2 regions of the Pseudoalteromonas sp. Of7M-16 genome follow, and region 1 is predicted to be linked to the other one. Evidence: predicted binding sites of a transcription regulator. Region 1 holds the regulator's gene; the other holds the start of a gene.
What was found. Region 1 encodes MetJ, which represses methionine synthesis genes. Its sites were predicted from a motif close to TAGACGTCTAGACGTCTA; they were not measured.
Positions count from the first base shown of each region.

Region 1 (15,998 bases):
GAACAACAGATGATTTTAACGGGTAGTGGCCACTCACCTATATTATCTAGCTCAACTTCATTCCAGTCGATTTCTTGCAATGCTTTGATATCAAGCTTCACGATTTAGGTACTCCTGATTCGGCGCTGCTATTTTGTTGACGCTCAAGCTCCATCTGTTCAAAAGATTTAACGTAAAAGTGCATCATAAAATCACTCAGTAACCTGTCGTCATTACTGCCTGCCACGATGCCTTGAATAACCGGTTTTTCTAATAAGTAAGATGACTCCACTGCGCGAAGCATTTGCGATAAACGATTATTAGATTCACTGCGCCCGACAACTTTAATCATATCTTCAGTGCGCTCCAAGCTTGTCAGATAAACACCAGCTGGCACTACCCGAGCCACTTCATCAATAATCTGAGTACCTAAGTTTCGGTTGCTTTGTAATACTTCGATTAATCGAATTCTGCGCTGCAAATTTTCTTTTTGTTTATTCAGTCCTTCAATCTCGCCAATCCGCTCATCTAATTTAGCTATTTCACCTTGGAGGTAACGATTTTTTATTTCCTGACCCTGTCTTAGGCCATCATAAAACGTGCCCATTAGATACATAAGTGCCAAACTGGTCGCGACAATGACGGCTAAAATTGTCAAAAACTTTTGTTGTGATGCCTGTCGTTGCTGCTCTCGCCAAGGGAGTAGATTTATATGTGGCATGCAGAAAAGCTCCTCAATGCCAGTCCCGTCGCTATCGAGAATTGCGCACTATGGCGGTTAAGTACACTTCTATCTACTTTAGGAGCAATTTCCATATTCGCAAATGGATCCCCAATAATGCTATGCACACCCAACTCATCAACTAGTAGTCTGTCCAAGCCTTCAACGAGTGCAGTTCCACCAGTTAAAATAATGTAGTCCACTTGGTCATGCCCACTGGTGGTCATAAACATTTGCAGCGCTCTCCTTATTTGCTGTAAGAGAGAAGTTTGAAATGGCGCTAGTACTTCAAAAGTATAGTTTGGAGGAAGATCACCTGTTGTTTTTGCAAGTTCAGCTTCATCAAAAGTTTTATTATAGTAAGCAACAATGCTGTTAGTATATTGTTCACCGCCGAAAACTTGGTCTCTTGTATACAAAGTTTTGCCCGACTGTACCACACTAATCAAGGTAACAACCGCACCGATATCAATAATCCCGACAACTTTGTCATATGCATCTGAAGGCAATTGCTCATAGAGCACATCCACTGAGCGTGCCAAGGCATAGCTTTCAACATCAACCACCTTGGCTTTGAGCCCAGACTCTTCGAGTGCACCAACCCGGGCCTGCACACTTTCTGTTCGAGCAGCAGACAGCAGTACATTCACTTTTGATGGATCCGCTTCATTTACTGACAGCTTTTCGAAGTCCAAACTGACTTCATCCAGTGGATATGGGATCAAGCTATCCGCTTCAATTGCAATTTGAGACTCTAGTTCAGCATCAGTTAACGAAACATCCATAAAAATCATTTTCGTGATGACTGTTTGACCAGATACAGCAACCGACGCAAACTGTGTGCCTTTGGGAAGACGCTTTTTTAGTTTAGCGATAACACGACCAATTGCTTCGATATCTTGAATAGCGCGCTCTTTCATTGCACCTTTTGGTAAAGGCTCTATCGCGACAGCTTCGACTCGGTAACCTGCACTGGACTCGGCTAGCAACACGGCTTTTACACAGTGTGAGCCAATATCTACTCCAACCATCATTGGTGCGTGCTTTTTAAATATTTGATCGAACATGCAATTTACCCAAGTATTTAAATTAGTCGTTATTTTGGCGCTCTCGGTTAGAAGTTAACATTTGATACGCCTTAAGTATTATGCATTATACTTACCAAACAACAACGGTGCATTATTTAACACCTGTTCGGGTTGAAGAATTTACGCAAAAGTTATTAATCGTTTTTTAATCAGGATATACTAACAGCGTCCACTTGCAATTGGGAGTCTCACTAGGGATAAATTCGTGAATTTATTAAAAAGATTATTACAGACTGTTTTCGTTTTTGGCCTTTTTGGCGTACTGATTCTAATCGGCTTGTATTTCTATGTGAAATCCGATATTCCCAGCGTCAAAGTACTCAAAGATGTTCAGCTACAAACTCCAATGCAGGTCTTTACACGCGACGGAAAACTCATCAATCAATTTGGTGAAAAACGCCGTATACCAGTTAAAATCACTGATGTCCCAGAGCCTATGCTCAATGCATTCTTGGCGACCGAAGACAATCGTTTTTACGAGCACTTTGGTATTGATCCTATTGGGATTGTGCGTTCGTTTATTGTCTTAGTTAGCACAGGGCAGAAAAAGCAGGGGGCAAGTACCATCACCATGCAGCTTGCAAGAAATTTCTTCTTGACCCGAGAAAAGGCTTATATACGTAAAGTCAAAGAAATCTTTATTGCATTGCATATTGAACGATTGTTGAGTAAAGATGAAATTTTCGAGCTCTACCTCAACAAAATCGAATTAGGCCACCGCTCATTTGGTATTGGGGCTGCTGCACAAGTTTACTATGGTAAAGAACTCAATGAGTTGACCTTACCTCAAATGGCCATGATCGCTGGTCTACCAAAAGCCCCCTCAGCACTAAACCCGATACGCAACCCCACCCGAGCCAAAGCGAGACGAAATGTGGTATTGGGCAGAATGCTTGCCGAGAAATACATTACACAAGCCGAATACCATGCCGCTATTAATGCGCCAATTACAGCAAAACGACATGGTGCCGAAATAGAGCTATACGCCCCGTATATTTCAGAAATGGTGCGCGCATACATGGTTGAAAAGTATGGTACTGACACTGCCTATAATTCAGGTTTCAGGGTCTATACCACTGTCGATGCAGCCGACCAAGCTGCAGCGCAACAAGCACTCATCAACAATTTACACGACTATGATAAACGTCATGGCTTCAGAGGACCCAATGCCCGATATTGGCAACCGGAAGAGACGCCGTGGACAACACAGCAGATCACCGCACGACTGAAAAAAGTGAAAGCTATCGCGCCACTTCATGCTGCTGTGGTAACGGCACTAGAAGAGCAAACAGCCTCCGTTGTTATGCCTTCGGGCAACACCGTCACGCTTGACTGGGCCGCAATGAATTGGGCTAGGGCATATATCACAGAGCGACGTCAGGGTAGAGCGCCAAAAGTTGCCAGCGATATTCTCGCTCCCGGTATGCAAATATGGGTGCGTCAAGTCGAACAAAAATGGGTTCTCAGTCAACTTCCACAACCGGCCAGTGCACTCGTGTCTCTTGACCCTCAAAGCGGTCAAATCAAAGCGCTTGTGGGTGGTTACAGCTTTAAGCAAAGCCAATACAATCGGGCAGTTCAAGCAAAGCGCCAAGTTGGGTCAAACATTAAGCCTTTTATCTACTCCGCAGCCTTAGAAGGTGACTATACCCTTGCTACAATCATTAATGATGCGCCTATCAATCACTGGGATAACAGTCTAGGCGTGGCTTGGCGACCTAAAAACAGCCCGGATGTATACAGTGGCCCAATTCGTATTCGAAGAGCATTGGCGCAATCTAAAAATGTTGTGTCAATCCGCTTAATGCGTGGCGTAGGATTAAATAACACTGCAGATCACATTCTCAAGTTCGGATTTAGTGACGAAGATGTGGTACGTAGCGAATCTCTCGCCTTAGGTAGTGCTGCGATGACCCCCCTTGAAATGGCAAGAGGAATGAGTGCATTTGCCAATGGTGGGCATTTGATTGAACCATATTTTATTGACAGGTTAACCGATGCGTTTGGCAATGAATTAGGCACGGCAAGTCCATTGCGTGTATGCAGTGAAGAAGCACTGGAAGCCGATCCATATACATGCGCACCCAGGATCATTTCGGAAAAAAATGCCTTTTTAGTCGCCGATGCCTTGAAAAGCGCTATCTGGGGCGGCGGCAGTTGGCGACATAAAACAGGTTGGACCGGCACAGGTTGGCGAGCTCAGACACTGAAGCGAAAAGACTTAGCGGGCAAAACCGGTACAACAAACAATGCCGTTGATACGTGGTTTACCGGATTTAACCAAAATATACTTACCACAGTTTGGGTTGGGTTTGATGATGCCAGCAAACCACTCGGTCGCGCGGCTTACAATACTAACTTGGGCAAAAAGCAGATTGTGGGTGGAGAAGCAGGTGCTACGACGGCGCAGCCTGCCTGGGTGAGCTTTATGCGCCATGCGCTCAAACAAGAACCATTGGCGCCCATTGAACCGCCACCTGGGCTTGTATCAATACGTATTGATTTAAAAACGGGTCTACTGAGTGAAAAAAATGACTACACCAGCCGCTTTGAGTATTTTGAACGAGGAACCGCCCCGACAAAATATGTTTTAGATTCAGGCAGTAGCACACCTTTTGATGATAGCCTGCCAGCGTCAGAAGAATTATTTTAGACAACAGAAAAACAAAAAGGCCATGCAGTGCATGGCCTTTTAAATTGGCAAAATATCGTTTAAGTAAACAACTCTATTATTTGAGCTTCTGTGTTAACCAATATAAATCAGAGTGGATCCCCGCTGCAGTCACCTCTTTACCAGCGCCCGGACCTTGGATCACTAACGGGTTACTTTCATACCACTGGCTGGTGATCACAAAAATATTGTCACCAGGGGTTAAATTCGCAATTGCACTGCCAGCCTCAACATAGGCGATACCAACTTTAGCGCTAACCTCACCTTGCTCATCGATATCTAAAGCCCCAGTATAACGCAGCGCCTTACCTTCAGATTGCGACTGCTCATAACGAGACTGATAGAATGCATCTAAGTCCTGACGCTTAGCGAGAAAAGAATCCCAATCACCTGCCGCCAAATGCTCCGGCATCAACGGTTCTAGTGCAATATCTTCAACATCTAATTCAAGCCCTAAATCTCTGGCCAAAATAAGCAATTTACGCTGCATATCTCGACCTGATAAGTCTTCTCTCGGATCCGGTTCGGTATAGCCCATGCCCTGCGCTTCTATCACCAAATCAGAAAAAGGTTTAGAGCCGTCAAAACTACTACACAACCAAGACAGAGTTCCGGAGAACACCCCCTCTATGCGCGTCACCGCATCACCGCTATTTTGTAAATCAGCCAATGCAAAATTGATCGGTAACCCGGCACCAACACTCGTATTATAACGCCAGTGTAAGTTGCGCTCTTGTAATTGCTCAAGTAGTTTTCCATACCAAGCTTGTGCTGCCGTCCCAGCATATTTGTTGGCACTTATCAAATGACAGTCATGTGCCACAAAACTCGGATACATATCGCTAAAAGCATCACTGGCTGTAATATCAATCACCACTTTGTGCTCGTAGTCTAGTTCACCGATACGCTCCAGCAGATCTGACTGCTGATAGCTTTGTGCTTCGCTTCGCCATTGCTGTTGCCAGTTTTGAATATTGATACCACTTGGGCAAAACAACATTTCTTTAGAGCGAACCAAAGCTACAATCTTGAGATCAAAGTTTGCCTGTAACTTTTCAACTTGCTTTTGACATTGCTCAACGAACACTTCGCCCACATTGCCAAGGCCCGCGATGATCACAGCTAATTCTCGACCTTTATTGACGACCTTGTCATGTAAAATAGCGAGCACATCGCTATCGATAGATTGATCTGTCAAAAATAATGCATAACGCCCGTCACTGTGTGTAAAACGCACCACCACATCTTGCTGCTCTAAAACCGCAGCCACTTGCTGAGTTAACTGATGTGTTTCATGGCTCGGTGCCACAATTGCCAATCCTCTCAAGTGAGACTCAACGATATTCCCCCTGCCTTGCAAGTGGCTAGCTACGGCATGGGTGTCATTGCTCGGCACTAAGAGATAATCTTCACCACCTTTGCTAAAGTGGTGAATACTATGTTGTATTAATTGGCTTAAGGTCCGCACCTCACCTGTAGCAAGTCCTTCAATTCGAATTAAATCGAGTTCCTCGAATGTGGTTATAAACCGCTTATCTTTGCTATAACCTTGTTTAACAATTTCCGTGCCTACGGCCTCAGGGTCATAACTGCTACGCACTTGAAGTTTAATGTTGGTATCTTTCAGTGGTGATAACGTTTTTGCATGCAGTACTGGATTACCCAAACGAGCTAGCAGATTCGCTTGCGCTCTACAAACCTTAGGGTATTTAATTGCTGAACTAACTTTACGCGGATCGGTGCTGAACACACCATGGGTATCTGTCCAAATTGATACTGCCTGCGCATCAATATAATTAGCCAACAGGGTTGCGCTATAATCACTGCCATTGCGGCCCAGAGTAATGGTATTACCATCACAGTCTGAGGCAATAAACCCAGTCATTATGTGAATTTTATCGCCACTTAATTGTTCGATACACGCTTGTTTATTCTGTGCATGTAATAATTGACCTTGATGCTGGGTAAATAAGCTTCTCGCATCCACATCAAGCGCACTGACATTTAATGTCGACAATAAATGTGCTAACAGACGTGCAGACCATACTTCACCATGTGCCAATAACGATGCTTCATGCAAGTTAAGATCTGCTGCCGCCTTTGCAATGCTCTGTAATTCATCTTTTAATTTTTCTAACAGAGTATTTGCCTGCTGACTTGTAAACAACTCTGTCAGCAGTTGATTTTGATGGTTTTCCACCTGCAATAAAATGTCATTAAAGGCATTGTCATCTTTTTGTAAATAACTTTGCCATAACTTCACAAGCGTATTTGTGGTTTTACCCGCCGCTGACACAACGACACAATCACCTCTTTGGCATTGGCCTAAAATGATATTAGCAACCGCTTGATAGCGCGCTGCAGAACTAAGGCTAGAGCCGCCAAATTTGTGTACTACTTTTGTCATATTGTTACCATAAAACCGTATGTGCAGGGGATAATTTAAAGTCTTTGGCATCGTCAGAATTACCGCTTACAGGACTGTACACCTTTTTAAACGCTTGCTCAAGATCTGCTAACAAATCCTCAACGTCTTCAATTCCAACGGAAATTCGGATTAACGTATCGCCTACGCCCGCTTCAAGTCTAGCCTGCGGATCCATGCCTGCATGGGTCATCGTAGCTGGGTGACAAATCAAACTCTCTACACCACCCAAAGATTCAGCTAGCGAAAATTGGGATAAAGAAGTTAAAAATGCAGCCGAATCTTTTAGACCCCCTTTGATGTCAAAACTCACCATGCCGCCAAATCCATGCTGCTGCTTTTTAGCGAGCGCATGCTGTGGATGAGAAGCCAAACCAGGATAATAAACTTGTTCAACGTATGGAGAAGACTCTAAATACTGAGCTATCGCCAGCGCATTGTGCTCATGCTGCTTTAAGCGCACTTTTAAAGTTCTAAGCCCACGCAGTGTTAAATAGCTGTCAAAAGGAGAGCCTGTAATGCCGATATTGTTTGCCCACCAAGCAAGTTCTTCACCCAATTCTTGCGTGCGAGCAATGACAGCTCCACCAACAACATCTGAGTGACCATTGATAAACTTAGTCGTAGAGTGCACAACAATATCCACACCAAAGGCAATAGGGTTTTGCAGCGCTGGTGACAAAAATGTATTGTCCGCAGCGACCAAAGCGCCACAACCGTGCGCTGCTGCCACTACCGCTTCAATATCTGTCAGTCTTAATATTGGATTACTCGGAGTTTCTATCCAAACGATCTTAGGTGCAATATCCGCAATTTTTTGCAGACTCTCAGGCTGAGTTAAATCAAGTACTTCTACTTTTAATAAGCCACGCTTTTCTAAAGAGGTAAATAATCGATAACTACCACCATAGCAGTCATGCGGGATCACCAAAGTATCGTCATGGTTTAATAACTGTGTCACAAGGTGAACCGCTGCCATGCCAGTTGCGGTAATAATGCCTTTTTCGCCACCTTCTAGCTGAGTGAGTGTATCGGCTAAAATATCTCGATTTGGGTTGCCACTGCGACCATAATCATAATCCCGCTTTTTATCAAAATCAGCAAAAGAATAGGTCGTAGAGAGATATAAAGGAGGCACAACTGCACCATGATGCTTATCTGCATCTATGCCATTTCTCACGGCAATCGTTGACTTGTTACTTTGGCTCATAGGTCACCTAGATACTTGGATGTTTAGACGTCTAAAAGGTTAGATGAACAATTGTGAGATGTCAAAACATTTATACTTCTATATGGCTAAATAACTAGTATTTGACTATCTTATTCAAACCGATAAAATTTCGCCACGAAAGCGATAAAGGATGCCAATAAGACTGAATCTTTGACCTAATATGGCAAAAGACCGAGTATTCTGCCAATTTCCTGTACAGTACACAGCGATTAGCTTGGTATATAGTACAAACCGTCAGCAGTGCACTCAGCAAACAAAATCCAGTCTTATTCACATTCAAGGTAAACACTGAGGCAAGTACACAATTATGGCTAAATGGAACGGTGAATATGTTCACCCATATGCAGAACACGGTAAAAAATCAGAACAGGTGAAAAAAATCACTGTTTCAATTCCTTTGAATGTACTTAAAGTACTGACAGATGAACGGACTCGTCGACAGGTCAACAACCTGCGCCATGCGACAAATAGTGAATTATTGTGTGAAGCGTTTTTACATGCGTTTACTGGCCAGCCTTTGCCAAATGACGAAGACTTAAGAAAAGATAATCCAGAAAAGATCCCAGCAGAAGTTCGCGAGATTATGGAAAAAATGGGATTGGATATCCCTGAGATAAACGAAGAATAATAAGTTCCTTTTAAGTATAAAAAAGCCTCACGAATGTGAGGCTTTTTTATATCACGTAATACACACTAAGCCTCATTCAAGACTTAGCTGTAAAATTTATGCCATGTAATTTTCAGGTAGTTCAATCTGTGCAACACCTGAGTCAATTGCAGCTTGTGCAACTGCTTTTGCAATACGAGGTAGTAAACGTGGATCCATAGGCTTTGGAATGATGTACTCTGAGCCAAATTCTAAGCTTTCTACTTCTGCTGCAACCAATACTTCTTCCGGTACAGGCTCTTTTGCAATACTTCGAATAGCTTCTACCGCCGCAATTTTCATTTCATCATTGATAGCAGTAGCGCGTACATCTAATGCACCGCGGAAAATAAACGGAAAGCACAGCACGTTATTAACTTGGTTTGGATAGTCAGAGCGGCCTGTCGCCATGATTAAATCGTCACGAGCACCATGTGCCACTTCAGGGCTAATCTCTGGATCTGGGTTCGAACAAGCAAAAACCACTGGCTTATTAGCCATCAGTTTAAGGTCCTCTGGTGAAAGCAGATCAGGGCCTGATACACCAACAAATACGTCGGCCTCAGCAATAACATCCTGCAGCGTGCGCTTATCTGTGTTATTAGCAAATAGCGTTTTATACTCATTTAAGTCATCACGACGAGTATGAATAACACCTTTGCGGTCTAACATGTAAATGTGTTCGCGTTGAGCACCACACTTTATTAGCAGTTCCATACAAGCGATTGCGGCTGCACCAGCACCCAAACAAACAATGATCGCCTCTTTGATGTCTTTACCTTGGATTTCCAAAGCATTTAACATCCCAGCAGCAGTTACGATAGCCGTACCATGCTGATCATCGTGAAAAACAGGAACATCACAACGCTCAATTAAAGCTTTTTCAATTTCAAAACATTCTGGCGCTTTTATGTCTTCTAAATTAATACCGCCAAACGTGTCTGCAATATTTGCAACTGTGTTGATAAAGTCTTCGGTCGTGCGGTGTTTTACTTCGATATCAATCGAATCTAGACCTGCAAATCGCTTGAATAAAAGCGCTTTACCTTCCATTACAGGTTTAGACGCCAAAGGTCCTAGGTTACCCAGACCTAAAATAGCAGTACCGTTACTGATAACAGCAACCATGTTGCCTTTACCTGTGTATCGGTATGCATTAGCAGGATCTGCTGCAATTTCGCGCACCGGCTCTGCAACACCTGGGCTATAAGCTAAGGCAAGATCTTTGACGGATTCAGCAGGTTTTGTCAGTTCAACACTGATTTTACCTGGGACGGGGTGAGCGTGGTAATGTAATGCTTTTTCACGTAAATCTGACATGACGCGATTTTTTCCTACGAGAAGTTAAAAGTGAGAGTGAGATAAAAATTCGCTAACTGCTTTCAACAATACCTCTTTTGAAAATTAATTCAAGCACTATCAGGTCTATCCTGTTAGACGATATTTTTTGGTATTTAGCGACTTTTAAGCTACTTTTCATCAAAATTTACAGCAATAAATTAACGGTAACATCCGCATTTCTTGGCCATGAAAGGTTAATTTATATGCAAAAAAACCATATATAACGAACAAGAATCAATTCACTAACAAAACCATACAGTTAAAAGAAAATAACTACATTTAGTGACATTTAGATGAATTTAACTAACTTTAATTAAAAATTAAATAAGCATAACTATTCAAAACAAAGACAGTTTTAAACACACATCTCACATTTTGCTTCATAATTTCAGTGCAAAAAACACATTAGAGTTGTGCCAATTAAACAGTTTAGTTAGACACATGCTATAGAACAAATATGGCAACTTTTTAATACAATACCAAATTGCACATTATTTTTATTGGTAGGAGTTATGGGATCGCTGGAATGAGGGAAACAAGTGGTAGAACGAAAAAAGCACCCGTAGGTGCTTTCTTTCACTTACTAAGCACTGATTAACGCTTAGCAGATAGCGCACCGAAGCGCTTGTTGAAGCGATCAACACGACCACCAGTATCAAGGATCTTCTGCTTACCAGTGTAGAACGGGTGGCAAGAAGAACATACGTCTAGGTGAATGTCTTTACAAAGTGTTGAACGCGTCTCGAATTTGTTACCACAAGAACAAGTTGCTGAGATCGTCTCGTACTTAGGATGAATACCTTCTTTCATAGGAAACCTCTAATTTAAGGCCGTATCGCTCTCCAAACCCGAAGTTTGGCACCATACGTCGTTATACAAATAAATTGGACGCGTATTTTAGGACTTTCATGCTCAAACTACAAGCAATAAATTAGTATCTAACTAGATTTTTATTATTCCTGTTTGCTATCCGGAATTTACCCTCACAAGTAGAAAGTGATGAGGTATACTCTGGCACTTCGCATTCTTACTTTTACGCAATAGGCGGATCACTTGGAGAGCACATGCCATTTGCAGCTGTCGCAATAAAAGTCCCTTTACACAAGACTTTTGATTACACCTACCAATCCTCCATGACCCCTTGTGTCGGCGGTCGAGTTTGGGTCAAATTTGCCAACCGGCGTTGTGTCGCTGTCGTCACCGAGTTAAAAAAACACAGTGACGTCCCTGAAAATAAAATTAAGCCGCTTGAATCTGTCATTGACAGTACACCCATTCTAGATAGTGCTCATTTGAATTTTTTACTTTTTGCTAGTCAATATTATTGCTACCCATTCGGTGAGACAATATTTACCGCATTGCCAGGCGCACTGCGTGACGGCCATAATGTAGACAAAACGCAGCTCCCCTTTTTAACACTCACCGACGCGGGACGAGAAACCACACAATTAAGAGCTAAAAAGCAACTTGCCTTACTAGAACAATTGCGCAGTGCCGGGGATGCGACACACAGTGAACTCAAAACCTTGGGCTTTACACAAGCACAAATAAAAGGCTTGCTGGAAAAAAAGCTCATCTGTGAAGAACTTCGTCCAGATACTTCTTGGCAAAACCAACCTCTATCTATCGGTACTAAACCCATTTTAAATGAAGAACAAGCAACCGCTTGCAGTGCAGTAAATCATACCGATGGTTTTCGCACGTTTTTAATTGAGGGGATCACAGGCAGCGGTAAAACCGAAGTGTATTTGCAGTGCTTAGAAAAAGTACTCAATGCAGGAAAACAAGCTTTAGTGTTGGTACCCGAAATCGGTCTAACCCCGCAAACGGTCAATCGATTCAAGCGTCGCTTTCCAGGCCTTCCGGTTGATCTATGGCATTCGAATCTCACTGATAACGAGCGCTTGCATACGTGGCGTCGTGCTCAGCAAGCCACCACAGCGCTTGTAATTGGCACTCGCTCTAGTATTTTTTTACCGTTTCGATCCCTCGCTATGATCATCGTTGATGAAGAGCATGATCACTCGTTTAAACAACAAGATAGTTTGCGCTACCACGCTCGAGATTTGGCCGCTTACCGTGCTCACCAAGCACAGTGTTCGCTGCTTTTAGGGACAGCAACACCCGCGCTGGAAACCCTGAAAAAAGCACTCGACAACAAGTTTCAACTGCTGACACTAAGTAAACGTGCGCAAACCAGTCAAGACAATCAATTTTTACTTGTCGATATGAAAGCCCAACAAACGCAAGGTGGTTTCGCCAGCACAAGTTTAAAAGCAATTGAACGTACTCTGGCAATGGGTAAGCAGGCAATGATCTTTCTAAATCGCCGAGGTTTCGCGCCGACATTAATTTGCCATGAGTGTGCTTGGATAAGTGACTGTCAACACTGTAGTACCAGCGCCACCTATCACAAATCAATGCAGCGCTTGGTGTGCCACCACTGCGGTGAACAGCAATTTGTTCCTCACCAATGCCCTGATTGTGGTAGTACGCAAATTATGCCCACAGGACTTGGTACAGAGCAACTGGAAGAGTTTATCGCTGCTCAATTTGAGGACGTCCCTATCTGTCGTATTGACAGAGATTCAACCAGAAGGAAAGGCAGCTTAGAAAGTGCCCTTGAGCAGATCCACCAAGGTGGGGCTCAAGTGCTGATCGGCACACAAATGCTGGCGAAAGGTCACCACTTTCCCGATGTTGCGCTCGTGGTCATTTTGGATGTCGACAGTGGATTATATTCAAGTGACTTTAGAGCAACCGAACACATGGCCCAATTGATAACCCAAGTGGCAGGTCGAGCAGGTAGAAGTGGAGAGCCTGGCACTGTGATACTACAGACTCACTTTCCCGAACACCCACTGCTACAAGATTTAGTCAACAATGGCTATCAAGACTTTGCGCGCTACGCACTCACTGAACGCCAAGAGACAATGCTTCCACCCTACACGCACCTCGCGTTGGTCAGAGCAGAAGCAACTTCCGCGCACCTTGTCATGACATTTTTATCCGATTTGGTTCCAGCGCAGCCATTCTCTGGTATACAATTGCTAGGTCCGATCCCTGCGCCCATGGAGCGCCTAGCGGGAAAGTACCGTTATCAATTACATATACAGGCAACGCAACGCAATGTTTTGCATCAATATCTCATGCAACTTAAGGAATATATAAGCAGCCACAAACTTGCCACACGGGTGCGCTGGAATATTGATGTTGATCCTATGGATACCTATTAAACTGATATGGCACAACACGATTATATAAACAAAACCCCGAAGAAAAAGGGACAAAAGAAACAACAACCTAAAACGCAGAAACCTTTTCCGAAAGTCCTCGCGGCATTCGCACTGCTGCTGATTGGGGGGTTCGCCTATGGCTTGTGGTTTATCAAAGAGCATGCTGATCCTGCCAAAGTCCAACAGGCACAAACACCGGCAGAACCTGCTGCTGTGGTTGAAAATAAAAAAGAGCTGCCTCGTCCACCTCCGTTCATCGATGATATGAAAAGAGCGAAAGTGGAAGCTGAGGTTAAAGTCATTAAATCACGGGGTCCATTTCAAATGCAGTGTGGCTCTTTCAGAACCTATGAACAAGCGGAAAAGCGCAAAGCGCGCATCGCCTTTGCAGGCCTCTTATCTGAAATTCGCCGCACTGAAGGGAGTAACGGTGTTTGGTACCGTGTGCGTTTAGGGCCCTATGACAAAAAGCGCGATGCTGAAAGCGATAAAAATAGATTGCAGCGCATCAAAATCGTTGACTGCGGAATTTGGGGCTGGACTTGAAATTAGCCTAGCTGCCCTCATTTAAGCATTTATTGATATAATTATCCGAGGCAAAGGCCTCTTTTAAGGAATACTATGACTACTATCGTAAGCGTTCGTCGTGATGACAAAGTTGTTATCGGTGGCGACGGCCAAGTGTCTCTTGGCAATACGGTGATGAAAGGCAATGCCAAAAAAGTGCGTCGCCTTTATAACGGTAAAGTACTGGCAGGTTTTGCCGGTGGTACTGCCGACGCATTTACATTATTTGAGCGTTTCGAAACTAAATTGGAAATGCACCAAGGGCATCTCACTCGTGCGGCTGTTGAAATGGCCAAAGATTGGCGAACAGACCGCGCGCTCAGAAAGCTCGAAGCGCTGCTTGCTGTAGCGGATGAAACGGCTTCACTGATCATCACAGGTAACGGCGATGTTGTACAGCCAGAACATGACCTTATTGCCATTGGTAGTGGCGGTAACTTCGCCCAAGCGGCTGCAACAGCGCTGATTGAAAATACCGACTTGAGTGCACGCGAAATTGTCGAGAAAAGCTTGAAAATTGCGGGTGATATTTGTGTATTCACAAACAACTTCCAGACCATCGAAGAATTGTAATAGGAAAATCCATGACAGCAATGACACCTAGAGAAATCGTTCATGAATTGGACCAGCATATTATTGGTCAAGACAAAGCCAAAAAAGCAGTTGCGATTGCTCTTCGAAACCGCTGGCGTCGTATGCAACTCAATGACGATCTGCGCGCTGAAGTTACCCCTAAAAACATTCTTATGATTGGCCCAACAGGTGTAGGTAAAACTGAGATCGCACGCCGACTCGCTAAACTTGCCAACGCACCATTTATCAAAGTTGAAGCAACCAAGTTCACAGAAGTGGGCTATGTGGGTAAAGAAGTTGAAACCATTATCCGCGATCTAGTTGAAGTCTCTTTCAAAATAACGCGTGAGCAGCAGACTAAAAAGCACAAACACCGTGCAGAAGAAGCTGCTGAAGAGCGCATTTTGGACGCGCTATTACCACCTGCTAAAGACGCATGGGGTGAAGCACAGCCAGCTGAAAATAGCTCAACTCGTCAAGTGTTCCGTAAAAAGCTACGCGAAGGTCAACTAGACGACAAAGAAATCGATATCGATATCGCGGAAACATCACCGCAAGTTGAGATCATGGCGCCTCCTGGTATGGAAGAAATGACCAACCAGCTACAAGGCATGTTCCAAAACTTGTCTGGCGACAAGAAAAAGAGTCGCAAGCTTAAAATTAAAGATGCCTTTAAGCTGCTCATCGAAGAAGAAGCCGCTAAGTTAGTAAACCCTGAAGAGTTAAAAGAGCAAGCTATCTTCGCCGTCGAACAAAACGGTATCGTGTTTGTCGATGAAATCGACAAAATCTGTAAACGTGGTGAAGCATCAGGTCCTGACGTCAGTCGCGAAGGTGTACAACGTGACCTATTACCTTTAATTGAAGGTTCTACTGTCAGTACAAAACACGGCATGGTTAAAACAGATCATATCTTGTTTATTGCCTCTGGTGCATTCCAAATGGCTAAGCCTTCTGATCTGATCCCTGAGTTACAAGGCCGTTTACCTATTCGTGTAGAGCTTGAAGCTCTGACTGCAAAAGACTTTAAGCGTATTCTGACTGAGCCTCATGCATCACTCACTGAGCAGCAGCAAGCGCTGTTACAAACAGAGCAAGTGACTGTCGATTTCACTGAAGATGCGATTGAGCGTATTGCAGAAGCTGCATGGCAAGTAAACGAAAAGACTGAAAATATCGGTGCAAGGCGTCTACATACTGTGATGGAAAAGCTGATGGAAGAGATCTCTTTCGATGCCTCAGACAAAGCAGGTCAAGCATTGAAAATTGATGCGAAATACGTTGAACAGCACCTTGATATGCTAGTTCAAGATGAAGACTTAAGCCGCTTCATTCTATAATTCGGAGACTGGGTCAGCGATGCTGACCCAATTTTTATGTATCAAGTAACCAAACTCCATTACCATCGACTAAGTAAACAACTCGACATTAGTTTTGACGATGGCATGAAAGTCACGCTCAGTACAGAATTTTTACGTACGCACTCCCCTTCTGCGGAAGTACAAGGACATAGTCCTGAA
Region 1 covers NZ_JAKRFY010000017.1:65,600-81,597, forward strand. Annotated here, with positions in the region: gene MHN81_RS17280 (type 4a pilus biogenesis protein PilO) at 1-101, opposite strand, end outside; gene MHN81_RS17285 (PilN domain-containing protein) at 98-700, opposite strand; gene MHN81_RS17290 (pilus assembly protein PilM) at 688-1,767, opposite strand; gene MHN81_RS17295 (penicillin-binding protein 1A) at 1,994-4,441, shown strand; gene metL (bifunctional aspartate kinase/homoserine dehydrogenase II) at 4,518-6,866, opposite strand; gene metB (cystathionine gamma-synthase) at 6,871-8,094, opposite strand; gene metJ (met regulon transcriptional regulator MetJ) at 8,423-8,743, shown strand; gene MHN81_RS17315 (malic enzyme-like NAD(P)-binding protein) at 8,840-10,081, opposite strand; gene rpmE (50S ribosomal protein L31) at 10,697-10,912, opposite strand; gene priA (primosomal protein N') at 11,167-13,338, shown strand; gene MHN81_RS17330 (SPOR domain-containing protein) at 13,345-13,884, shown strand; gene hslV (ATP-dependent protease subunit HslV) at 13,960-14,478, shown strand; gene hslU (HslU--HslV peptidase ATPase subunit) at 14,490-15,818, shown strand; gene MHN81_RS17345 (gamma-butyrobetaine hydroxylase-like domain-containing protein) at 15,855-15,998, shown strand, end outside.

Region 2 (15,998 bases), on a different contig from region 1:
ATATGTTCTGGGGTCATATCATTCATGGTTTTTTCTTGAATGTAATTACTGACCATTTGTTGTGCGCTCATTTGCGCACGACTTACAGCGCTGTCAAAGCTTGAAGCAACAAAAAAGCTGCCCACCGCAGAGAAAAGTAACCAAGATGCAAATTGTAGAAATATGAGTTTTTTAAAGCCTGCCATTATTAATCTTCTGCCTGAAAATGGAAGAAATACCCTTTAGCATTAGTAAATGAATATAATGCTGCCAAACATAAATCGGGATTACTGAGAATTGCTCATATTGAAAATACGCTTATCGTGCATTTCGATATAGGTAGTAGTCCTAATTATATAGCAAAAATTCACCAGTCAAGGTGCTTGTAGAGTAGAGCATTGATAGGAAAAAGTCTAACATATTCTGAGAATTGGCTCCCCCTCCCCGACTCGAACGGGGGACCTGCGGATTAACAGTCCGTCGCTCTAACCAACTGAGCTAAGGGGGAACAATAGAATGATAAGAGTAGTTGGCTCCCCCTCCCCGACTCGAACGGGGGACCTGCGGATTAACAGTCCGTCGCTCTAACCAACTGAGCTAAGGGGGAACTACACTTTATAACGATTTGGCTCCCCCTCCCCGACTCGAACGGGGGACCTGCGGATTAACAGTCCGTCGCTCTAACCAACTGAGCTAAGGGGGAATCGTTATATGTTTAGAAACTTGGCTCCCCCTCCCCGACTCGAACGGGGGACCTGCGGATTAACAGTCCGTCGCTCTAACCAACTGAGCTAAGGGGGAAGCATGTCTCTCAACGGGGCGAAATATTAATGACGACACGGCGAAGTGTCAACAATAAAAATCACAGTTATGCAAAAAAACTGTCTTTTCGATGGATTAATCAACAATTAAGCTTTTTTTTAATCATCTTTAACTTCGGAACAGTGGACGTGAGCGCAGATTAGATATGAAATAGGGAGCTATTTACAGGATCGCAGCGATATGAGTTCGCAAATTTATCTTTCTCATGTCTGTATTAAGAACCCACATAATTAAGTTATTGCGTGTTTTTTGTGGTTTATGTCTCAAAATTATTCGAAAGGACTATTTTTTGCACTTTTTCTGAGATCGTAGATTTTGATAAAGTTGATCCTAATAGGGATCTTAAAAGTAGATTAGTTTGCACTTCTTTTACAGTCGATTTGGTAAATATTTTACTCAAATTTTACCTATTTAATGCATAGGCTAGCCATCTGTTTTTTAAAAGCTACTTAAAAACAATCTGTTATGTGTTTTTTACCTATCATTTGGCCGCTTGCATATTTGTCAAATTGGGCTACACACGAGCAAAAAAACGCAAAGAATGGGTGTGATCATGGCTATTAAATAAAATGATCATTTAAATAAAATGAATTGGCCGATATGATCCCTGCCTAGGCCTTTATTTTTAAAGGCTCTACAAACTTATCCACGGAATCTGTGGATAACATTGTTTATTAATCTTTAAGAACTCTACGAAAGCTAAGTAAACCGTGGCATTAGAGGGAAGCAATAGTTTTTTATGTTTTTTTAAATTTCAATAAAATCATATATATAGCTCTTTTGGTTAGAATTCATGGCAGATGTGAGTATTTTTAAAGATTTATTTCAACATTGTTTGGTTGATGTGCAAAAAGTGAGCCGAAGAATGACTGAATCTGAAACAAAATTGACATTTTTTGTTCAGAGGTCTGTTTGACAAAGAATTGGGCAAAAAAACCAATTTTAGCTGTGTTAATCCTTTTTTGTGCTTCAATCGTATTGCGCACAATAATAGCATGGCATCATCCAGTATGATGATTTAGAATGATGGGCTGTTATACGAGGTATCATAATTTATGTCCGCAGTACGCCAATCTAGTTCCCATAGTGATATTTTGAGTGGCTCTATTCCAGCTACGTTAAAGCGTATGACTGTGCCAATGATATTTGGCATGATCATGTTGATGAGCTTCAATTTAGTCGATACGTTTTTTATCAGTTTACTAGGCACCAAGCCGCTTGCCGCGGTGAGTTTCACCTTTCCTGTTACATTCACCATTATTAGCTTAGCGATTGGTCTAGGCATTGGTACTTCTGCTGTGATAGCGAAAGCTCTGGGTAGTAAAAATATAGAAGAAGCCAAATTTGATGCATTTGTTTCTCTTGTTTTGGCGGCGGTCTTGGTCGCGCTGTTGGCTGGAGTAGGGTATTTGTTGATGGACCCAATATTTACACTTTTGGGGGCAGATGAAACCACACTTCCTTATATACATGAGTATATGAATGTATGGTTCTTTGGCGCAGTATTTTTGATCACGCCAATGATCGGCAATTCGGTGCTTCGAGCATCAGGGGACACCAAGACCCCAAGCATGATTATGGGGCTGGGCGGTCTCATTAATGCAGTGTTGGATCCAATACTCATTTTTGGTTTAGGGCCTATTCCTGAGATGGGCGTACAAGGGGCTGCAATTGCATCGGTAGTTGCATGGGCCGTTGGTGTGGTGGTAATTATTTACTTACTGGCAGTAAAAAAACGTCTTTTAAGCTGCTCAAGCCCTACCCAAAGTACTTGGGAGGCTGTATCCAAAATTATGAAAATAGGTTTGCCGGCGGCTGGTGCGAATATGCTGACGCCTATTGCAATGGCTGTGATGACTGCAATCGTTGCAACTTATGGTGCGCAAGCTGTTGCGGCATTTGGCGTGGGAAGTCGTATCGAGTCTATTGCTTGTTTGGTTATTTTGGCATTATCGATGACCTTACCTCCTTTTGTTAGCCAAAATTATGGAGCGGGTAATTTTGCAAGGGTCAAAGAAGCCTATACCAGAACACTTAGATTTGTACTTGTTTGGCAATTTGCAATTTACATCGTTTTACTCCTCACAGCGCACTGGGTGAGTCAAGCTTTTGGTAATGAACCTGAAGTCATAGAAATTATTAAGCTCTTCATTTACACGTTGCCGCTTAGTTATGGCTTACAGGGGATCATTATACTAACCAATTCATCTTTCAATGCTTTACATAAACCAATGAATGCGTTGATCTTAAGTATTGTTCGACTGTTTGTTTTTTATATACCCTGCGCTTATATTGGTTCTCATATTGCGGGGTTAACAGGACTGTTTATTGGCGCTGCAATTGGTAACTTATTTACAGCTGTTTCAGCGTATATGTGGTTTAGAAAAACCCTAAACAACATGCAACATGAACGTCTTGAGGTGCAACCTTCATGAATGAATCTTTTGAGTTAGTATCCGAATTTTCACCAAATGGTGATCAGCCGACTGCGATTGCTCAGCTGTGTGATGGTCTAGAGGCCGGGCTTGCCCATCAAACCTTACTAGGTGCAACGGGTACAGGTAAAACCTTTACGATGGCGAATATTATTCACAAGCTAAATCGCCCAACTATTATTATGGCGCACAACAAAACGCTAGCGGCACAATTATATGGCGAAATGAAAGAGTTTTTCCCAAACAATGCCGTCGAATACTTTGTTTCTTATTATGACTATTACCAGCCCGAAGCCTATGTTGTAGCCAGTGATACTTTTATTGAAAAAGACGCTTCGATCAATGATCATATTGAGCAGATGAGATTGTCTGCTACCAAGGCACTGCTCGAAAGAAGGGACACTATTATTGTCGCTTCGGTCTCTGCGATTTATGGTTTGGGTGATCCCGACTCTTATATGAAAATGATGCTGTTGCTCAAAGTGGGTGAAACCATGGAGCAGCGGGCTATGCTCCGTCGCTTGGCTGAACTGCAATATACTCGCAATGACATGGATTTCTCGCGCGGTACATACCGAGTGCGTGGAGAGGTTATTGATATCTTCCCTGCTGAATCAGAAACACAAGCGGTACGGGTTGAAATGTTTGATGATGAGATCGAACGTATCAGTTTATTTGATCCGCTAACCGGTGCAGTCGACAAACACCTAGTCAGAGCAACCATCTACCCAAAAACGCATTACGTTACGCCAAGAGAAAAAATACTCGATGCGATTGATAAGATCAAAGGCGAGCTAAAAGAGCGCAGAGCATATTTGATGGATGCAAATAAACTCGTAGAAGAGCAGCGAGTTGCGCAGCGTACGCAATACGATATCGAAATGATGCAAGAGCTGGGCTTTTGTTCAGGCATTGAAAACTACAGTCGATACTTGTCTGGCAGAGCACCAGGTGAGCCACCCCCGACTTTACTCGATTATTTGCCAGATGATGCATTGATGATCATTGATGAATCACACGTCACGGTCTCGCAAGTTGGTGCTATGTATAAAGGGGATCGAAGTCGGAAAGAAAATCTTGTTGAGTATGGCTTTAGGTTACCTTCGGCAATGGATAATCGACCGTTAAAATTCGAAGAGTTTGAATCTATTGCCCCTCAGACGATCTACGTGTCGGCTACACCGGGTGACTATGAACTTGAACGCTCAAGTGGCGAAGTCGCTGAGCAGGTGATCCGTCCGACAGGTTTACTTGATCCCGTGCTTGAAGTGCGCCCAGTGACAACGCAAGTTGACGATCTGTTATCTGAGATTTATCAGCGCGTCGAGTTGAAAGAGCGTGTTTTAGTGACTACTTTAACGAAGAGAATGGCTGAAGATCTCACCGATTATCTAAATGATCACGATGTCAAAGTGCGATATTTGCACTCTGATATAGATACGGTTGAGAGAATGGAGATCATTCGAGATCTTAGGAAAGGTGTTTTTGATGTATTGGTCGGGATAAACTTGTTGCGTGAGGGTCTCGATATGCCGGAAGTTTCACTAGTGGCTATTCTAGATGCTGACAAAGAGGGGTTTTTACGCTCGACTCGATCGCTAATTCAGACCATAGGCCGTGCAGCTAGACACCTTAATGGAAAGGCGATTCTATATGGCGATCGGATCACGCGCTCGATGCGCGCTGCGATTGATGAAACTGAGCGTCGACGTGAAAAGCAGCAAGCCTACAACGAGCAGCACGGTATTGTGCCGCAAGCCTTAAATAAAAAGATCACCGATGTGATGGATTTGGGCGAAGAAGTGCAAGAGATTGATCATACAAACTCAAATAAAGTGAAGCAGGGTAAAGGTCTACCAATATCGACAGCAGGTAAATCAACGGCTCAGCTGACCGAACAGATAGCTCAGCTAGAAACTCAGATGATGACGCATGCGCGTGAATTGGAGTTTGAAAAAGCGGCGCAAGTTCGTGATCAAATCCAACTTTTACAGCAGCAGCTTTTAAATAGTTAAAGTAGGGAAAAAAATACCAAGTACAGATATAACACGACTCTTTTGCTGGCTTATTTATAAACAATAGGTGCTAAGTTGGCGAAAAACGGTTAAATTATCTAGTGTATGAAGTGGGCAAAGCGTAGCACCTGAATATCCAGCGGGTGCAGCTGAACCATTTATAGTTATCGAAATGCCATTTTGTGAGAGTCGCTCTGTACTGTGTTATTTGGTCACCAAGTTAGTTTATTACTCATTTTATTGTTATCAATACCGCTCACTTATGCGAGTGATCAGCAGGTACAGACTTCATTATCTCAACTTTCCCTCTCATTGGAACAAAATCCAAAACAAACATTAGTCAAAGTAGATGAGCTTAATCAGCTATTTATACACCCGCAGCCAAGTTCACGTTTTTGGTTTGAACTTAAAATTATTGAAGTCAAAGCAAAGACTAAACTAGGACACTTTATGGAGGCTAAACAGCATCTATATGAATTAGAGTCTTATCTCCCCGTAATGAGTACATTCAAGGAAGCGCCAGCACAGATCAAATTGCTGCAGGCCCAGTTAGCAATTAAACAAAGCGATATAAGTGCAGGATTACTGCTATTGGAGCAAGCACGAAATCTGGTGCCAAAAGAACACCTGACTTTACGAAGTGACATATTACATTTACTCGCTCGAGCTTTGAGGTATCAAGCTAACTACAGTGAGGCAGAGCGGGTCATTAAAGATGCCATTTCCTTGGTTGCTCCGATCCAAGACAAAGCGCGTTTAGCCAAGTACTACAATCAGTTAGGTGTGATCTACGATTACATGGGGAGTTTGCAACTCGCTCTACGTTTTCACGAAAAGTCGCTTAACATACAGCGTCAGCTACAAAATCAGCAGGGGATATCCAACTCACTGTATAATATTGGCGAAATTTATCGAGATCTAGAAAAGTACCCACAGGCACTTCAGCATTTTAAGCAGGCTTTAGAAGTGGACAAGGCGCTTGGTGATCCGATTCATATCGCTAACAGCCACGGTAAACTAAGCCAAGTTCATTTGCAGCTCGGAAAGATAAGCGAAGCACTAGATCATAGTCAAGAAGGTATCAAACTCGCACGCGCCAGTGGCGCTAATAGCGATCTTGCCTGGCAGCTGAGTATATTAGCCAATATTTATGTTGCACAGTCAGCTTTGGCACAGGCTTTATCAGTGGCGCAAGAAGCTTTAGAACTTGCAATTGAGGCGAAAGCGAAACGAACAGAACACACTGTTCGCATCGTCATTATAGAGATCCGTCTAGCTCAAGCTCAATACAAGCAGGCGTTATCTGAAATCGAAGCTGTGATGGCACTGCCGGGAATTGGCAACTCATATCGCGCTACTTTGCTGAAATATCAGGCGCAAGCATTACAGCAGCTAGAAGAGTATAAGCTCGCAATGCTCAGCCTTGAAGCATTTATAGATACTAAAACTCAGCTATATCATGATCTAGATAAACAGCAAGCCCTGACCATGCAGCAAAACGTAGAGTTTATACGGCAAGAGCAGGCTTTGAAGCTGATCCAAAATGAACAAGACCTGGCAAAAGCAACCCTAGAAAACTTAAAACTACAGCGTGGCATGGGGGCGTCGTTGCTATTATGCTTTATGGCTGTTGCCATCTATATATACAAAAGACAAAAACAGAAGCAGCAATTTGTTGAGCTAGAGTCCGACATGATGGCTGAATCTCTCGCTCAGAAAAATCGCTTATTGGCTGATGTCTCTCACGAACTAAGAACCCCACTCGCGGCTTTAAAATTGACTGTAGAAGCAATGCAGCACAATATAGAGCCTGATCCAGTCAAAGGTTTTTTGAAAATCCAGAAAAAGATCAGCCATCTCGATAATTTAATAAAAGATATCTACCAATCGGCGCAATTTGATAATGATGCCATGGTGTTAGATAAACAGCCTGTAGATGTCAGCATATTGCTTAAAGAAATTGTCGAGGAATTTCAGCCTATGTATGCGACCAAGCAACAAACCTTGTCATTTTCTGAAAAAGTGCACGACTCTATTTGTAATTTGGATGCAGCGAGGATCCGACAGGTTATTTTTAATCTTTTGAGAAATAGTCATTTTTATACCAGTTCAAGCGGAAAAACTCAGATATCCATGAATGTGAATGAAAAGGGATTGACGGTCTTAGTCGAGGACTCATTTCCAGGTGTCGCCAATGAAGATTTAGAGAAAATATTTGAGCGGCTGTATCGCTGCGAGGGGTCACGCAGCAGAGATCATGGAGGTTCGGGCCTTGGCTTGGCGATCTGTCAGCAGATCATCCAAGCACACAAGGGGGAGATCAGTGCTTCACACAGCGAAATGGGCGGAGTTGCCATTACGCTGTATATACCACATCAGAGTTTACTTAAAAGCGATAGCTGACACCAACGCCTAGTGCAGATACGTCCAGGTCACCCATATCTAGGTACTGATAGTTGACGTTCATCGCCATGCCATTTTGCCAGTCGTACTGCCATCCTAGTTCAGCGACAAAGCCGACACCATCATCTTCTTCTAAGGTTTTGCTACCTCGGTTGAGTTCATAATCATAAAAGTTAGCACCTAATTTACCGTATAGAGAGTTTCGCTCTGTCAATTTATATTGGCCTTTGGCCGCGACGATCAAATTGCCATATTCCAAATCGTTTGCACCTATTTCGAATAAGGTTTTGTTCAATTGAGTACACGTGAACTTTCTGTTTTGTGTGTCTGTGCATTCCCACTTATCTGAGTCACCACCGCCGTTTAGACCTACTTCAAGCGCCCAAGTTGGGTCAAATTGATAGTTGTAATAAACGTACAATTGGCCAACGCCGTCGCCATCTTGGCTCGAACTTTTGTAAGATGCTGAGCCACCAGATAACTGGGCACCCACTCTGTGCTTATCATCGCTGATGTTTGCCATTGTTGAAAAAGAAGTTGCCGCAGCCAGTACTAGTGAGAGTAGAGATAAAGTTTTCATTACGCATATTCCATTTGGTTAACTTGTGACTCAGTTTAGGGAGAAGGCCTGTGAGAGTCTGTGGCACCGTTGTCAAAAAATGTAAGGGTCAGTGAAAATATGCGAAAAACACTATTGTGTGCTAAAGCGATATTGAAATTGCTGACAGATCTGTTCAACTTGGCTTTGGGAAACTACGGCAGAGGAGCCACTGTGTTTTACTAAAGCGATTTCGATACTTGGTAGTGGTGGTAGTCGGGGATCTTTCAGTACAGGTAGGGCGTTTCGGCTCAAATTAGCCATAGCGGATATTGCGAGATCTTGTTTAACCAAGCCGCGTAGTGCACTGGCACTGCCTGAACAAGCGATAACACTAAAAGCTTGATTCTGTTTCATCAAGCCTTCAATTGCCGCTTGATGAAATCGACACTCTTTTTGAAAAACGGCAAGAGGAAGTGTTGATTGTTCTAAAAGGTTGGCTTGGTTTGCGCCAACCCAGACACCATGATCCTGACAAAGTAAATAGCCTTGCTCTGAATTGGCACTGCGTGTCACGATGGCGAGGTCGAGTAACCCTTGATCTAATTGACTTAATAATTGTGGGCTTGAAGCACATGTAACTTGCAGGTCTAGGTGTTCTACATTTTGGTGCAAAAGTTCAATGAGCTTAGGCAGGACAGACTCGGCATAATCATCGGGGCACCCTAGCTGGAGCAGTGTCTTGGGCGTTGCAGAAGCTAAGTTCGTCAATGCACTTTGCTGCAGTTGGACTATTTTTTTTGCGTAGCCCACCAAAGCCATGCCTTCACTGGTTAAATGCAGTTGTCGCCCTTCTTTAACAAACAGCTGCTGCCCTATGTCCTGTTGCAACTTCTTCATTTGCATGCTGATTGCAGATTGTGTTTTGTGCATTTGTGTGGCTGTGCGTGTAAAGCTGCCGGTTTCGACAAATGCCAGAAAACTCTTTAAAGCTTCTATATCCATGTATCAAATATATTGATGTATTGTATTTAAATTATCCGCTAGTTTTAGTTGAAATTGCAATCTAGCATTAACTGTCTTTTCAAAGAGTTTTAAATTTAAAGGAGTTACGATGCAGTTATTTATTGGTAATAAAAATTATTCTACATGGTCACTGAGAGCTTGGTTACTACTTGAAAAATTTGATGTGGACTATGAAGAAGTGAAGCTTGGCTTAGAAACTGAGCAATTTTACAATACCTTAGAAAATATCAGTCCAACATTAAAAGTGCCGACATTAGTTGATGGTAAAGTGACTGTATGGGAGTCCCTCGCTATTTTGGAATATATCAATGAAACTTACTTATCGGGGCAAGCCTTACCTAAAAATCGTGAACAAAGGGCACGTGCACGGGCATTGTGTGCTGAAATGCACAGCGGATTTACGGCACTAAAAAATGCAATGCCTATGAATATTAGAGCGAAGCGTCATGTTGAAGTCGATGCAAAAGTGTCAACAGACATTCAGAGAATTGAAGATATTTTTACCGAGCAAATGCAACATGGCCATCAAGGAGATTGGTTGTTTGGTCATTGGACAATAGTAGACGCCATGTATGCCCCGGTGTGTATGCGTTTTTATACGTATGGCGTCACACTTAACGAAACAGCTTCGAGGTATATTGACCATGTATTGGCTTGTCCTGTACTGGGCAAGTGGCGTGAGCAGGCGCTACTTGAACATGAAGTCGTCGAGTGTGATGAAGCTGGCACAGAACGAACAGAGTAAGTAATCACTCCATAATTTAGCCCAAATTTAGGGGTAGCATTGAGGGAGTTGTATTGATGGGAAAGAGTATGGAACTCGTCGCCGTAAATGATTTAAACCAAGCTGTGTACTATAACCTTGCACAAGCTTATGAAGCTGAGTTCTCTAAATTAACTGAAAAAGTGCCACGACAAGATGGCATGTTTGAGCTAGATACAGATATTGCACAGGAGCAAGTGTCTGCTTTTGTCTGCTATGTATCGGGCGTGCCTGCCGGGATTGCTGCTATTTATATGCACAGTGACAAAGATATGGAAATTGCTGAGTTTTATATTGTACCAGTATTTAGAAAAGCAAAGTTAGGGACTCAGTTTGCGCATGCACTATGGGCGATGTATCCAGGCAGTTGGACGATAAAGCAAATTGCTGGGGCGGGTTATGCCACAGAGTTTTGGCGCAGTGCTATTTTAAAGTTGCCGGGTTTAGATTTGATTGAAGATGAATATGTAGATCCATACTGGGGGAAGGTAACAAGACAGCGTTTTGAATGTTAGATTTGTTTTAGGTTGGTTTAGGGAAATGAGGGTGCCGACATAGATGAATGTGGCACCACACATTTTAGTGCTTAAACAACACCGCGAGGAAGACGACAGTCGTGGTCTTTCTCTGCAAGCTCTACAATCCAAGCTTCCTCAGCTTTAAAGCCTTCTTCGTTTGCTGTTACAACGTTAAAAGCTGCTGCTTTTGCCTTAACAGCAGGAGCTGCTTTTTTAGTTGCCGGCTTTTCTTCCGCTTTAGCGCCAGCAGAACCTGAAGTTAGCTCTTCGGTTAATGCCGCGACGTCAGCTAGGCGCATATTTTTGCCGCCATCAATGCTGTACCAGCCTGGTTTGATTGTGATTTCAGGCTTTTTGCCATTCACAGCTTCATAAGCAGCTTCAAATGCGCTTAGAACTTCAGTCTTATCAAGTTTACTCATCGTAGATCCCAGTCGTGTTGTACGTGGATACGCAGGTTAAGAATAAACGCCATTTATACCTATTTTTGAGCAATTTTTCAATTTTTTGCGTTTTTAAGCACAGATTCAAGTTTCATTAGGTCTAACTTTATGCAATTTACACCTTTTTACCGTCCATGTGCTTACAGGGCTTCACTATCTAGCGCTCTTCTAAGGGTTATCCACTTTTGGCCAATCCACTCGTGAGTATAGGTTGTAATGGCGTTTAATACGCTGCTAGAGGCAATAAATTTCAGATAAGTGGGCGTATTGTGATAGCTGAATACTTCCACTGGCGAAGGGTACGTATCAATTCCTTGTGCGGAAAAGAGGTCTTGTGCGCGATGCATGTGGCTGGCTGACGTAACGAGGATCACCTTGCTGTCTACTAAACGCGGCGCTAAAAGTTTGGCCTCTTGAGCAGTATCATACGCTTGTGGGTTTTGTCTAATGCGATGTGAACTGATCCCTATAGATAGGGCGGCTTGTGCCATCAACTCGCTACTTGTGACATTGCTTAGTCCTGCGCCGGAGACAATTAACTCGGCATTTGGATAAATGCGTGCCAGTCTGATGCCCTCAATAAGCCTTGCTATACCGGTACTCGAAAGTTGTTGGTTGGCTGTCAGTTTTGTATTGGGGTGCACGCCGCTGCCCAGAACGACAATTGCATCAATCTGCGAGTGTGCTTTTACAGAGAATGTTTTCTGAGTTTGCTCTTTGGGCGTAATTATGAAGTTTGCAAAAAAAGGGGTACTGATCATCCATAAGGTTAGAACGGTGCTTAAACAGGCTAGGTAGCTCTTTTTGTTTGCTTTAGAGGTAAGCAGTAATAAAAGAAAAATAATAATAAGAGACATCGGTAGCGGCATCAGCAGGCTACCGATAATTTTTTTTAGTTCAAACATAATTAGCTCTAACTTTCCCAGTTAGAGCTAGTTTAACCTGTCTGTCTATTATCGGCTAATAGATTGCTTACACGTATTCAAAAAGTGTCTGTAAACAGGGTTATCTTTCATGCTCTTTTTCATGGCCAAGTACATAGGGCGACTGAGGCCGAGTGCGCCAAGTGGAATGGACTTTATGAGTCCCTGACTTTCATATGGTGTTACTAGCCAATCCGGCAGAGCTGCTACACCCATACCTGCACTGACTAGTTGAAAGATCAGGAGGCCCTGATCGACCGACTTGAGTGTGCCATCAAAGCGTGCATTTTGAATAAAGTGCTTAAATATATCTTGTCGCTCTTTTGGGATCGGGTAAGAAATGATTGTTTCATCTTTGAGATCTAGTGCCGTGACATAGGCTTTTTTGGCAAGCTCATGATCTGGCGCAACAATCAACTTGAGCTTGAAATCGAAAACGTGTGCATACTCGAGCAGTTCAGGCTCTCTAATGTCTGACGTAAGTACAATATCTAATTCGTCATTTAGTAGCTCAGGGATCGCATCATAGCTGAACCCCTGCTCGTAATCTACGCGAATATCTGGCCAAAAATTATTGAACTCTTTGATTGTTGGTAGCAACCAATGAAAGCAGGCGTGACATTCTACACTCAGCTTTAGCTGGGATATTGGTTGATTCAAACTTTCTTTAAGTCGGCATTTAGTTGCTTCTACTTTAGGCAACACTTCACTGGCTAGCTCTAATAGCAACATACCTTGTGGGGTGAACCGCACGGGTTGGGTTTTACGTTCAAATAATTGACAATCTAATTTATTTTCTAGATCTTTAATTTGATGAGACAAAGCAGACTGAGTTAAAAATAACTCACGTGCAGTGTTCACCAGTGATCCAGTATCTTTCAGGGTAGCAATGGTTTTTAGGTGCTTAATGTCTATCATCATTAATAAATCTCATTCTAAACGTGAGTAAAACTCAGATTACATCCATATTACGCTGTACTAGCAGGTCATTCAACGTCTAGACGTCTACAATTCCACCAGCGATTGTTCAAAATTTCACTAAATCACTATAACACTATTTTTGACAGCGTTGTCATTATTTATTTAACTTTTTTTAAAAAAAATACAATTTAATTTTGCTCAAGTTGCATTTGAGAATCGATCAGTTGAGAAAAATCTACATTAGAATTAATTTTTAGACGTCTAAACATCTAAAGTGGAGTTGTTCGTCATGGTAACTATTCATAATTTAGGTTTTCCTCGCATCGGCAAAAAGCGCGAGCTCAAATTCGCACTAGAAAATTATTGGGCTGGTAAGATCTCCCGCACAGAGCTGGTTGAAAAAGGGCGCGCGATCCGCGCTGAGAATTGGGCTTTACAGGCAGAGCAGGGTGTTGAGTTATTACCTGTTGGAGACTTTGCTTGGTATGATCATGTATTGACGACTTCTATGTTGGTTGGCGCGATACCGGAACGTCATCACCAAGGCTGTGATGACGCCAATCTTGACACTTTATTTCGTGTTGCTCGAGGTCGCGCGCCCACAGGCTGCACATGCGCTGCAAGTGAGATGACCAAGTGGTTTAACACCAATTATCACTACATTGTACCCGAGTTGAGCATTAACCAAGCCTTTAAACTGGGCTGGCAGGAGTTGTTTGAGCAGGTTAATGAAGCTCAGCAACTTGGGTATAAAGTAAAGCCTGTACTAATAGGTCCTGTCACATATTTATATCTGGCTAAATGTGCAGGGGAAGAGTTTAACAAACTGACACTATTGGATAGTTTGTTGAATGTTTATCAACAAATATTGGCAAAGCTCGCAGAGCAAAACATCGAGTGGGTTCAAATCGATGAGCCCATTTTGGCACTTGAAATTGACGACAGTTATCGAGCTGCATTAAATACCAGCCTAAGTAAATTATCTGGCCAGGGCGTTAAAATATTACTTGCAAGCTATTTTGGCTCGGTGGCAAATTACTATCAGGACATTGCCTCCTACCCTGTTGAGGGCATCCATTTTGATTGTGTGACTGGTGAGTCAGATATTGAAAAACTCGACGTACTATTGCGTGATGAGCAAATATTGTCTTTGGGTGTTATCAACGGCAGAAACATCTGGCGTGCCGATCTTGAAGCGATATATCAGCAAGTTTCAACGGTAGCGAAAAAACGAGGAGATTGCCTATGGATAGCGCCATCATGTTCATTGCTTCACACGCCTGTCGATCTTGAACAGGAGGAAAAACTCGATTCTGAAATGAGATCTTGGCTCGCCTTTGCGAGACAAAAGGGTACCGAGTTATCTCTGCTCAAGAAGGCATTGTCAACCGATGACAGTACTGCGATTGCTGATTACTCAGCGCCTATCAATGCGAGAAAGAACTCGCCACGAGTAAATAGACTAGATGTTCAAGCAAGGGTAGCTACATTAGCTGAAACAGATGGTCAGCGTAATAATCCTTTTCCAATACGCAATCTAAAGCAGGCGAGTGTTTTACAGCTACCTTTATTACCGACGACAACCATAGGTTCATTTCCGCAGACACAGTCGATTAGAGCTGCGCGACGGGCTTTTAAAGCTGGGGAGCTTGAAGAAGCTACATATCACGCAAAAATGAAGGCGGAAATTCGTGATGCAGTGCTTGCACAAGAGGCGTTGGGTTTGGACGTATTGGTACACGGTGAAGCTGAGCGCAATGATATGGTTGAGTATTTTGGGGAATTGCTGGATGGGTTCGCGTGTACTCAATTAGGTTGGGTGCAAAGTTATGGCTCTCGTTGTGTAAAACCGCCAATTATTTGGGGAGATGTTACAAGGTCGCGACCTATGACTATTGAATGGACTGTGTTTGCACAGTCACTAACTAAAAAGAAGATAAAAGGCATGTTAACGGGGCCCATTACACTGCTATTTTGGTCCTTTATCCGTGAAGATGTCGATAAACATGTAATTGCAAATCAAATTGCCTTGACGCTTCGAGATGAAGTCGTTGACCTGCAAAATGCAGGCATCGAGATCATCCAAATTGACGAACCTGCATTTAGAGAAGGCATGCCGCTAAAAGCCTCACAGTGGTCATCTTATTTAGATTGGGCAGCATACACTTTTCGTGTGTCCGCTAGCGGGGTAAAGGATGAAACGCAAATACACACGCATATGTGTTATTCCGAATTTAATGGCATCATTGAAGCGATTGCTGATTTGGACGCTGATGTGATCACCATAGAGACCTCTCGCTCTAATATGGCATTGTTGGGGGCTTTTGAAAGCTTTGACTACCCAAATCAAATTGGCCCAGGCGTATATGATATCCACACACCAAATGTTCCAGATATTGGGTGGATAAAAGGTTTAATTCATAAAGCAGCAGAAAAAATCCCGGTTACTCGGCTTTGGGTAAACCCCGATTGCGGATTGAAAACACGAGGATGGGAAGAAACACGAGCCGCACTCGATAATATGGTGACGGCGACAAAAGAGTTACGAGCAGAACTATCTAGATCAGACTGAGCCCTAATAATTATTTGCGCTTTTTATTACTCATAGAAGTTTAAGTGTGCAAACCGAGATATGCCCTTGCGTGGGCATATCCGGTATTACTTAATGCGAGTGTTCAATTATTTTTGCTGATTGCGCTTGTAAAAAAGCCAGCGCTTTTTGACTTGGCATAGGCCGAGAGACTAAATATCCTTGCCCTAACTGGCACCCTTTACGTTTTAACCTTGCCCACTGTTTTGGCGTTTCTATTCCCTCAGCAACTACTTGTAGTCGCAAGGACTTTGCCAGCGATAAAATGGCATCGATAAGCGGGCTGTCTTTTGTTGACAGTTGCTCTACAAAACTTTTATCTATTTTCAAAACGTGAATGGGGAGTTGATGTAAATAGCCGAGCGCTGAATAGCCAGTGCCAAAGTCATCTAGGTATAGCCGCACACCTAGCGGAGTAATGCCATTAATGATCTTAGTGGCGAGGCTTAAGTTTTCAATGAGTCCCGATTCTGTAATTTCTAAACATAAACTACCGCTTGGCAATTTATACTCGTCGTACAGTGCATGGATATACTCAATAAATTCTAAACTTGCAAAGTGCCGAGATGAGACATTGACAGTCATTTTTATGTCTGACACGCCCTGTTGTCGCCAATTTGAT
Region 2 covers NZ_JAKRFY010000038.1:15,484-31,481, forward strand. Annotated here, with positions in the region: gene MHN81_RS26105 (GGDEF domain-containing protein) at 1-185, opposite strand, end outside; tRNA gene MHN81_RS26110 (tRNA-Asn) at 411-487, opposite strand; tRNA gene MHN81_RS26115 (tRNA-Asn) at 510-586, opposite strand; tRNA gene MHN81_RS26120 (tRNA-Asn) at 606-682, opposite strand; tRNA gene MHN81_RS26125 (tRNA-Asn) at 704-780, opposite strand; gene MHN81_RS26130 (MATE family efflux transporter) at 1,857-3,236, shown strand; gene uvrB (excinuclease ABC subunit UvrB) at 3,233-5,251, shown strand; gene MHN81_RS26140 (tetratricopeptide repeat protein) at 5,702-7,654, shown strand; gene MHN81_RS26145 (porin family protein) at 7,638-8,234, opposite strand; gene MHN81_RS26150 (LysR family transcriptional regulator) at 8,346-9,197, opposite strand; gene MHN81_RS26155 (glutathione S-transferase family protein) at 9,307-9,963, shown strand; gene MHN81_RS26160 (hypothetical protein) at 10,020-10,496, shown strand; gene MHN81_RS26165 (hypothetical protein) at 10,568-10,921, opposite strand; gene MHN81_RS26170 (YdcF family protein) at 11,083-11,847, opposite strand; gene MHN81_RS26175 (LysR substrate-binding domain-containing protein) at 11,896-12,783, opposite strand; gene metE (5-methyltetrahydropteroyltriglutamate--homocysteine S-methyltransferase) at 13,076-15,358, shown strand; gene MHN81_RS26185 (EAL domain-containing protein) at 15,449-15,998, opposite strand, start outside.
Region 2: a site for MetJ is predicted at 13,041-13,058, ahead of metE (5-methyltetrahydropteroyltriglutamate--homocysteine S-methyltransferase). Genes of this name have one in related genera too.